DNA from 2 places in the Solibacillus sp. FSL W7-1436 genome. Region 2 is predicted to be linked to the other one. Evidence: riboswitches for the same ligand, from Rfam matches in the RefSeq annotation. Region 2 holds a riboswitch; the other holds the start of a gene.

Region 1 (4,987 bases), 1.5 Mb from region 2:
GGTCTGGATATTCAAACAACTAACAAAAATTAAGTAGGGGGAAATGATGATGAAATTACATGAACAAACCGTTTTAGTTACAGGCGCAAGTAGAGGCGTTGGAGAAGAACTCGTAAAAGCATTTGTCAAAGAGGGAGCTAATGTCGTACTGAATTATTATAAGAGTGAGGAAAAAGCGCAAAATTTAGCACAAAGTTTGGGTTCTCAAGTTATCGCTTTACAAGCAGATATCCGCAATCAACAAGAAGTGCAGCAAATGGTTGAAAAGGCAAAGCAATATTTCCATACCCCGATTACAACCATAGTCAATAATGCATTGATTGATTTTGAATTTAATCCACTCACACAAAAAAATGTGTTTGAGCTTCAATGGACCGATTACAATAAGCAATTGGAAGGAACGATAAAGGGTGCTTTAAATAGTATTCAAGCATGCATTGAGGATATGAAAGAACTAGAATTTGGTCGTATTATTAATATTGGGACAAACTTATTTCAGCATCCGGTAGTAGCTTATCATGAATACACAACAGCTAAAGCAGCATTGCTCGGATTTACACGTAACATGGCGAAAGAGTTAGGGGAGTATGGCGTTACAGTCAATATGATGTCTGGTGGACTTTTAAAACAAACGGATGCAAGTAAAGTGACAACAGCAGAAGTATTTCAATTGATTGAAACCACAACCCCTTTACAAAGAGTGACAACACCAAAAGAATTAGCGGAAGTGGCATTATTCTTTGCATCTCCTTGGGGAAGTGCCATCACTGGGCAGAATTTAGTCGTTGATGGCGGTCTTGTAATGGATTAAGAGCAAACTTGTATCTCTCTTTAAGATGAATCCTACTGATAGGCATACTGGGATGTAGAGAAAAGCATAATTTTTGAAAATATTGATTTACAGTATGAACTATATATACTACAATTTAAATTATTGAAATACCTGAGTTGTTCAGGAGAGGTTCATAGCTGATACCCTCTATAAAAAACTATGGATACATGTATATTACGCCATGTCCATATTGGATGTGGCTTTTTTTTATGCCTCCAATAGTTTGATTAGAGATGTTATAGTTCGCCCTCCTTGGAATACTCCGGTATTAACTTAAGGAGGTTTTTTTATGTCTGGTCGTCACCAAACAGAAGGATTAGAGGATTTAACATTATTAGGAAATCAAAATGTAAAGTACACATTTGCTTATGCACCAGAAGTATTAGAGTCTGTAGACAATTTACATGTAGACCGTGATTATTTTGTGAAGTTTAACTGCCCAGAGTTTACAAGTCTTTGTCCGATTACACAGCAACCGGATTTTGCAACGATGTATATTTCATACATTCCCGATAAAAAAATTGTGGAGAGTAAGTCGCTGAAATTGTATTTATTTAGTTTCCGCAACCACGGTGATTTCCACGAAGATTGTGTAAATATTATTATGAATGATTTAATTAAACTTTTAGATCCCCGCTATTTTGAAGTATGGGGCAAGTTTACGCCACGTGGAGGTATTTCAATCGATCCATGGTGCAACTACGGTCGTCCAGGTACGAAATATGAAGAAATAGCAAACTATCGTTTAATGAATCATGATTTATATCCTGAAAAAATTGATAATAGATAATTTTTTCTCAATACTTTGCTTGCAAAGAGCGGTTATTAACAACCCTCTATAAAAAACTAAGATCAACCAGTACTGCCTCTTAGTGCTGTTTTTGGTTTAAGAAAGAGGAGAAAAAGAATGAAACATGAGAAAGCCGTTGTTGTATTTAGTGGCGGGCAAGATAGTACAACGTGTTTGTTTTGGGCTTTAAAAAACTTTAAAGAGGTTGAAGTCGTTACTTTTGATTATGGACAACGGCATGCACTCGAGATTGAGTGTGCGAAACAGATTGCACAGGAGTTGAACGTACGACATCATATTTTAAATATGTCGCTCTTAAATCAGTTAGCACCGAATGCTTTGACGCGTGACGATATCGAAATACAAGAAGGCGTGGCAGGCGAGCTCCCCTCTACGTTTGTGCCAGGTCGTAATTTAGTTTTTTTATCTTTCGCAGGAATTTTAGCAAGCCAAATTGGCGCGAAGCATATTGTGACAGGTGTATGTGAAACCGATTTTAGTGGCTATCCAGATTGTCGCGATGCCTTTGTGAAATCCCTAAATGTCACATTAAATTTATCGATGGACACATCATTTGTTATTCATACGCCACTCATGTGGATTAATAAAGCCGAGACATGGGCTTTAGCAGATCAGCTAGGTGCGTTTGATTTTGTACGTCACAAAACATTGACATGCTATAACGGAATAATTGCGGATGGATGCGGGGAGTGCCCAGCATGTAAGCTTCGTCTGCAAGGAATGGAAGCTTATGAACAATCGTTAAAATAGGAGGATTTTATGATAAGAGTTTTACTTTATTTAGTATCAATTGTTACAGCAAATGTCGTAACCGCGAGATTTATGCCACTTGAATTCGGGATGTTTCTTGTACCGATGGGCTCCTTCTTTATTGGGGCGACATTTATTTTCCGAGACCTTGTTCAAAATAAATATGGCCGCAAAAAGACATACCTCTTTATTTTCCTAGCGTTAGTCTTATCAGCGGTGGTGTCTTATTCATTAGGAGATACATTAGTCATCGTCGCAGCTTCCGCCTTGTCATTTTTAGTAGCTGAAACGACAGATACAGAAATTTATACACGTTTAAAATTACCGATGGCGTGGCGTGTGTTTTATAGTGGAATTGTAGGCGGCTTGTTAGACTCAGTTATTTTTGTCGTTGTCGGCTTAAGTCCAATGGGTGCAGGCTTTATCCCTTGGGTAGCCGTCCCTGCAGCTATAGTGGGTCAAGTGATTGTAAAAATAGTCATGCAAATGATTGGCGCGGCTTTTTTAGCGCAAGGTTTAGTTTATAAAGAAAAGCGTCTCTCTAAAATGTCCGCCTGATTAATGTAATAATATGCTTAAGTATTTTTACCGCACTTACATTAGTTAAGCTGAACCGTCCCATAAGTAAATAAGGTTTTGAAAAAGCTTAAAGAACACGAATTATTCATGTTCTTTAAGCTCTTTTGTTATATGCTAACGGTAAGACTTAATGGTTGCAATATTGTTTCTGCGACATCTTCTTTTGAGATTTTTTGGAAGAATATTACTGCACGTCATTATCACAGGTGAAAGACACTACTTAACCTTATCAGAAGGTGTAGATAGCGTTAAAATTTCAAAGCGGTTAGGTCACGCCAACCCTAAAATCACATTGGAATTCTATGCACACCTATTGCCGAATGCAGATAATGACATTGCAGATATTTTTCACAACGCTATCCAAAGTAACACTAAATAATGGGGAAAAATCCTGCGGACAAATTGCGGACAAATCCAAAAGTTAAGGAGTAAGATAGAAAGTCTTCAAAAAAGAAAAAGCCAGCAAACATTGATATACCAACGTTTACGGGCACTTAAAATAATGGTCCCGACTGGTCTCGAACCAGCGACCCCCACCTTGTCGAGGTGGTGCTCTCCCAGCTGAGCTACAAGACCGCGATAAGAAACACCTATAACAATGTTCTTACCTGTTATTATAGCATCCACAGTGGGAGCGGTATATAGAAAACTGTTATATTTTTACTTTACTTTTAGAGAAACCTGCAATTTCCCCATAGATCAACGTCTTTTCTTTTTATCGTCTTTTAATAGAGCTTGTTTTTTATTTATTTTTTCCAGGGCGACATGGACGTGATATTTACTTTCTTCGATTTGAACGACATTTACGACCTTTCCTTTACGACCTTTTATTTTTAAATCCTCATCTACTTCAGGAATCCGTTCTAAACACTGACTCAGGACAGGCATATTATTTTCCAAATAATGAACAGCAAACAGCATGAATAAGCGCTCCTTATTAATTCAATTTTAGATTGTGTCAATTTATGAAGATTCCATGATCTATAGAACCTTCAAAAAATTAGATTGACCACCATAGTAGAAATGATTTCCGCATTTCAGTAATAGGATATGGTAACGAATGAATTGAGGTGTAGAAGGAATGACAAAAAAATGGGGTTTAATGGCGTTCTTTGCATTTGGACTGTATGTTGTTGCAATGTATTTGTATTTTTTCCATGGACAAAATAGCGGGATTCCAGCCGCTCTTCAAGGAACGGCTGCAGATCCAAGCACTTTTCTTACAACACAGGAGCTGTTATTAAGTGAAGAATTATCGAAAGTAAGAAATTTCCTGTTCTTTATTACAACTCCTTTGGAATGGCTGCTTTACTTCGTTATTTTAATTACGGGAATTTCACGTTTGTTCGAGAAATGGAGTGCTGAACAATTTAAATGGTCTGTATTCAGAACCGCAATGTATCTGTTCTTTCTGTCTCTGCTGTTGTTCATCCTTCAATTCCCGATGGACTATTATCGCTATACGCTCAGCAAAAGCTATGGGATCAGTACGCAAGTTTTTTCTTCGTGGATGCGGGAAAATATAATTGATTTTTGGCTGGATTTCGGGATGTCGGTCATCATAATTGCCGTTCTCTATTGGCTTATCAGAAAAAGTCCTAAAAAATGGTGGCTCTATGCATGGGCTTTAACTGTACCGTTTTCAATCTTCCTGATGTTTATTCAACCTGTCGTCATCGATCCGATCTACAATGATTTTTCTCCGTTAACAGATAAGGAGCTGGAGACGAAAATTCTATCTCTTGCTGAGCAGGCCGATATTCCATCTGACCATGTGTTTGAAGTGAATATGTCGGAGAAGACGAATGCTTTAAATGCCTATGTGACTGGAATCGGCGACAACTCCCGGATCGTGCTGTGGGATACGACCTTAAACCGGTTAACACATGATGAAATCCTCTTTATCATGGCACACGAGATGGGTCATTATTTGCTGAAGGATATTTATATTAACATCGCGGTCTATTTAGTTATGACGCTCATTGGACTATGGCTGATCGCAAAAATCATGCCTT
Region 2 (4,987 bases):
GGCTGTATCAATACCTAGATTCTCCCAGAAAGAACCGAACTTCGAAAAAACTGTTTCTGAATTTAATAGTGGAATATTTGGTCGTGTTACACCAGTATCTGAGCTTAACCCCATAATTCGTAGATTGATCGAATAGAGGGCAATCATCATTAAAATCCCTGCAAGCAGCGGATTGATCTTCCCTTTTGTGTGTAAAATACCTGTCATACATCCAGCAATAAATCCAGCAACTGTTGCGACTAATGTAGCAAGCAGCGGGTTATAGCCGAGCACGATCATCATCGCTGCCGTACCTGCCCCCGTTACAAAGCTTCCATCAACCGTTAAATCCGGAAAATCAAGCACACGGAATGTTAAATAAACCCCAAGTGCCATAATTGCATAGATGATCCCTTGCTCCACTGACCCAAACATAGCTGTAAACATCTCGAATCATCTCCTGACTTTTTTAAAAGTTTTAAGCAAGTCAGCCTAAACATTTTATACCTGTTTAGGCTGACTTGCTTTTTGTATAAATAAATCGATTATTGTACTTCTGCTTCCCATTCAGGCTTGATTTCCAAGCCTAAGTTTTCGGCAGTAGCTTTATTGATTACTAGTTTTAAGTTAGCCGGATACGCAGCCGGAACTTCTGAAGGTGTTTTGCCTTCCAATAAAATTTGTGCTGCCATTTGCCCTGCTTCATAGCCGATATCGTAGTATTCGAAACCGTATGCCGCTAAACCGCCGCGCTCTACTGAATCAAGCTCACCTACAACAAGCGGTAATTTGTTTGCATCTGCCACTTCGATTACAGATTCCAGTGCCGATACGACCGTATTATCTGTGATGATGTAAAATGCATCTACATTTCCTACTAAAGATTCTGCCGCCTGGCGTACTTCAGATGAAGCAGATACTGCTGCTTCCACAATTGTTACGCCTTCTTTTGCAGCAATTTCTTTTACTGCCGCAATTTGTGCCACTGAGTTTTGCTCACCAGCGTTATATACCATCCCGACATTTTTTGCTCCCAATTCCTTTAGGAAAGCAACTGTTTTCGGCATTGTTTCCGGATGTAAATCAATCGTACCTGTTACGTTAGCGCCAGGTGTTGCCATTGAATCGATCAACTCTGCACCAACTGCATCCGTTACCGAAGTAAAAATAACCGGAATATCAGAAGTTGCACTTTTTGCAGCCTGTGCTGAAGGTGTTGAGTTCGCGAAAATCAGATCTACATTTTCCCCGACTAACTGCTGGGCGATTGTCATGTTCGCACTGTTATCATTGTTTGCTGATTTGTCTACATACTCTGCTTTAATACCTGCATCTTCAATTGCCTTTTTAAAACCATCTTTTGCTGCATCTAATGATGGATGCTCAACAATTTGTGTTGTTCCGATCTTAAAAGTTTTATCGCTATCTGCTTTCGCTGTATCTACAGCCTCGCCATTTGACGTGTCGTTCGAAGACGTCTCGCTCTCTTCCCCGCCACAAGCGGCTAATAATAAAAGAAGCCCGAATAATAAAAAGGACAGCTTCATTAAATTTTTTTTCATCTTATTTCCCCCTAGTTAACTTTATCGGTTTAAAGCGCCGAACTTCATTTGGATGAAGTGTTGAAATAATATTACCGCGTCATATTTAGATAGTCAATAACATTTAGAATGTTCTGAATTTATTCTAGGTAATGTGCCTCATTTTGGAATTTTGTTGACCCACTTCAAACCGCTAAGCAACGCGGTTTGTTGAACTTTTTACTCGTGGTAAATTTTTTGATGTTTTATTGAAAAAAAAGTCCTATAAATCTTTACTTTTATTTTCAATATTGCTATGATTGCAGTTGCTTTGCGTGGTTCGTAACCATCCCACGTTAAAAAACTAGGAGGAATTTCATATGAAGGTAAAGTTTATTGCAGCGAGTGCCATTATTGCAGCATTATATATTGCTGTTACAATGCTTGTTGCACCAATTAGCTTTGGGCAAGTACAGTTCCGTATTGCCGAAATCTTTAACCATTTAGTCGCATTCAACCCGCGCTATATGTTAGGTGTTGTTTTAGGTGTATTTATTTCCAATTTCCTGATGTCTTCAATCGGTCCCATCGATTTAGTATTTGGTGTCGGACATACGATTATTACACTTGGAATTTTCATATTCATTTGTAAGTTTGTGAAAAACATTTGGGCTCGTCTGATCATTAATACAACGCTCTTTACGTTTACAATGTTTATCATTGCAGCACAGCTGAATATCGTGCTTGGCTTCCCGTTCTGGGAAACTTGGCTGTTTGTAGCATTTGGCGAATTTGTTGTATTGGCGGTTGGGGCACCGATTATGTACACTTTAAATAAACGATTGGATTTCAAAAAATTAATCTAATATCGATTGTTTCACCAGCTGACTTTTTTATGTCAGCTGGTTTTTTATTTAGCGAAAACAGTTTAGAATTGTTTGACATTTCATTTTTCAGTGTTAGAATAAAGCATAATTCAAATGTTATTTACGGTAGCAGGTTGCGGGAGCGTGACCACCGTTTCGTTTAGTTGAGCTTAGTTGAGTAAATTGTTGAATAAGAAGAGTAGCATTTATCGTTTTGTCCAGAGAGCGTATGGGTGGTGAAAATACGCCAAAAGGTAAATGTGAATGGGCCTTATGAAAGCTGCTGGCGTTAGTCGGCGGACGGTACCCTGCCGTTATCAGGTTTAAGTGGAAGCAAGTTTTTTGGGTTTGCTTCAAACGAGGTGGCAACGCGGTGAAAATCGTCCTTTCGCAAAAGTTAATTCTTTTGCTGAGGGCGATTTTTTTATTCGATAAAGCTTTAAATTCATTACAAGCTTGCTAAATAATCCGAATCGTAAAGGCGTAGATTATTTCAAAAAAGGAGTGTTTCAAATGGTAGTTCAGCAACATTTTCGTACATCAATGAAAAAAGTAAATGGGGATTTACTGACACCGATTTCTATTTTCCAGCGACTGCAAGGTGAACGGAAGTTTTTATTGGAAAGTTCCTCTAAATATGATGGCAATGGACGCTATTCGTTCATCGGTGTCAATCCGCGGAAAACGTATATCGGAACAGATGAACAGCTTTTAGATCATGCGCATCATTCCAATAAAGCCTACACGTATGAAGGCGAGCTGATCCAACTATTAAAGCAAGTGATGCCTCGTGTTTCATCACATACGGAATATCCGTTTACAGGCGGCGGCATCGGCTATATTCACGCATTGCAAAAGCCCTTGCCTGAACTGCAGTTTCATGTATACGACACACTCGTAATTTTTGATCATTTAACAGATGAAATCGCTGTTTTCCATACAAATATTGAAGCAGAGCAAGTAGAACCAAACATTGATCAATTGATTGAACAGCTGTTTACAACACCGACACCTGAACAGTCTTCCTATACATTACAACATGTCGAAAAAGAGGAAAATGGACGTTATCGCGCACAATTTACTGGGGAGGCCCTTTCCCTTTATCGAAAAATGCGTGTCGAACACGCTGCACCATATATGTACTATGTCGAATTTGATGATTGCACAGTAATCGGCACATCAAAATCAAACTACATGCAAGTAAGGGACGGGAATATTTCCGTTACAAATGACGTATCGTCAATCGAACGTTTTAGTACGGAAAATTCGGTACAGCAATTTGCCAATACTACAACGGGTACGTTAAGCCCTACCCTTCATGCAATCGATGTCGTGAAAGGGCTATTACCCGCACAGGGCCTGATTGGTTATATCGGCTTTAATGGTCAGGTCGATTTCACAACACCTGAACAAACGATAATAATTCAAGGAAATGTCGCACAGCTTCACTCGGAAGCAGACGAAGAAGCGCCATTCCACTCTTTACTGAAAGGATGATGAACATGTCTTTACTCCCATACATTGAACAGATTGAACGGAAAGAGCACTTAGTTTTTGAGGAAATGCAGCAGGCGGCACAGCTTATTTTTAATGAGCAAACACCGAAAGAACAGATCGCCTCTTTTTTAACGGCAATGAGTGCAAAAGGAGAAACAGCACATGAAGTTGCAGGCTTAGCTTCTGTTATGAAATCACATGCAGTTGCTGTCGACGTACCCGAAGGTATCTATATCGATAACTGCGGCACAGGCGGCGATGGACTTCAAAGCTTCAATATTAGTACGACTTCCGCATTTGTCTTGGCAGGTGGCGGCATTCTAGTAGCAAAACACGGTAACCGAAAAGTATCGAGCGCTTCAGGAAGTTCGGATGTATTGGAGGCGCTTGGCATTACGCTATTGCCGAATATCGAGCAAACATCCGAGCTGCTCAAACAGCACGGCATCGCCTTTTTACATGCTCCGAACATGCATCCGAAGTTAAAACGGATTGGTGAAGTACGACAGGCAATCGGCAAACCGACGATTTTCAATTTAGTCGGCCCCCTGACAAACCCTGTTCCTTTAAAAACACAATTTGTCGGCATTAACCGACCGAACTTCACGACCGATTATGCGGAAGTGCTTCATATGCTGGGACGTGAACGTGCAATCGTCGTTTCAGGTGCACAAGGAATGGATGAAGCATCACTTGATGGTGAGAATACTTTTGTCCTGTTAGACCGCGGGGACATGATTCCATTTAAACTGCGTGCTGAAGATGTAGGTTTGGCCGCACAGCCCCTTTCTGCAATTCGCGGCGGCACTCCTGCAGAAAATGCGGATATTATGCGCGACCTGCTGAAAGGAAAACAAAGCGTGTATTTTGATACGGTTCTTTTAAATGCCGGCATTGGCTTCTTCGCATATGGGCTTGCCGAAACGATGAAAGAAGGCATCGATATGGCGAAGGACAGCATTATGTCAGGACGCGCTTATGAAAAGTTAGAAAATATCGTTGCTTACAGCGAAAAACAGATGCAGGAGGAACCCGTAAAATGACGATTTTAGACCGTATTATTGACCAAAAAAAGACTGAGCTGCCACAATTGCTCTCGACAAAGCCTGTGTTTTCAACAATTGA

What was found. A riboswitch is a leader RNA that binds a small molecule or an ion and turns the genes downstream of it on or off. The one in region 2 is predicted to bind preQ1.
Region 1: it holds a riboswitch for preQ1, as region 2 does, so the genes downstream of both, queF (preQ(1) synthase) here and MKX73_RS09645 (QueT transporter family protein) in region 2, are expected to answer to the same signal.

The regions. Positions count from the first base shown of each region.
Region 1 covers NZ_JBBOWV010000001.1:3,452,217-3,457,203, reverse strand. The annotation lists gene MKX73_RS17105 (3-oxoacyl-ACP reductase) at 50-811, shown strand; PreQ1 riboswitch class I at 953-999, shown strand; gene queF (preQ(1) synthase) at 1,122-1,622, shown strand; gene queC (7-cyano-7-deazaguanine synthase QueC) at 1,740-2,393, shown strand; gene MKX73_RS17090 (VUT family protein) at 2,406-2,951, shown strand; tRNA gene MKX73_RS17085 (tRNA-Val) at 3,476-3,548, opposite strand; gene MKX73_RS17080 (hypothetical protein) at 3,672-3,893, opposite strand; gene MKX73_RS17075 (M48 family metallopeptidase) at 4,054-4,987, shown strand, end outside.
Region 2 covers NZ_JBBOWV010000001.1:1,922,154-1,927,140, reverse strand. The annotation lists gene MKX73_RS09655 (ABC transporter permease) at 1-426, opposite strand, end outside; gene MKX73_RS09650 (ABC transporter substrate-binding protein) at 525-1,541, opposite strand; PreQ1 riboswitch class I at 1,829-1,873, shown strand; gene MKX73_RS09645 (QueT transporter family protein) at 1,880-2,365, shown strand; T-box leader at 2,543-2,756, shown strand; gene MKX73_RS09640 (metal ABC transporter ATP-binding protein) at 2,879-3,862, shown strand; gene trpD (anthranilate phosphoribosyltransferase) at 3,868-4,905, shown strand; gene trpC (indole-3-glycerol phosphate synthase TrpC) at 4,902-4,987, shown strand, end outside.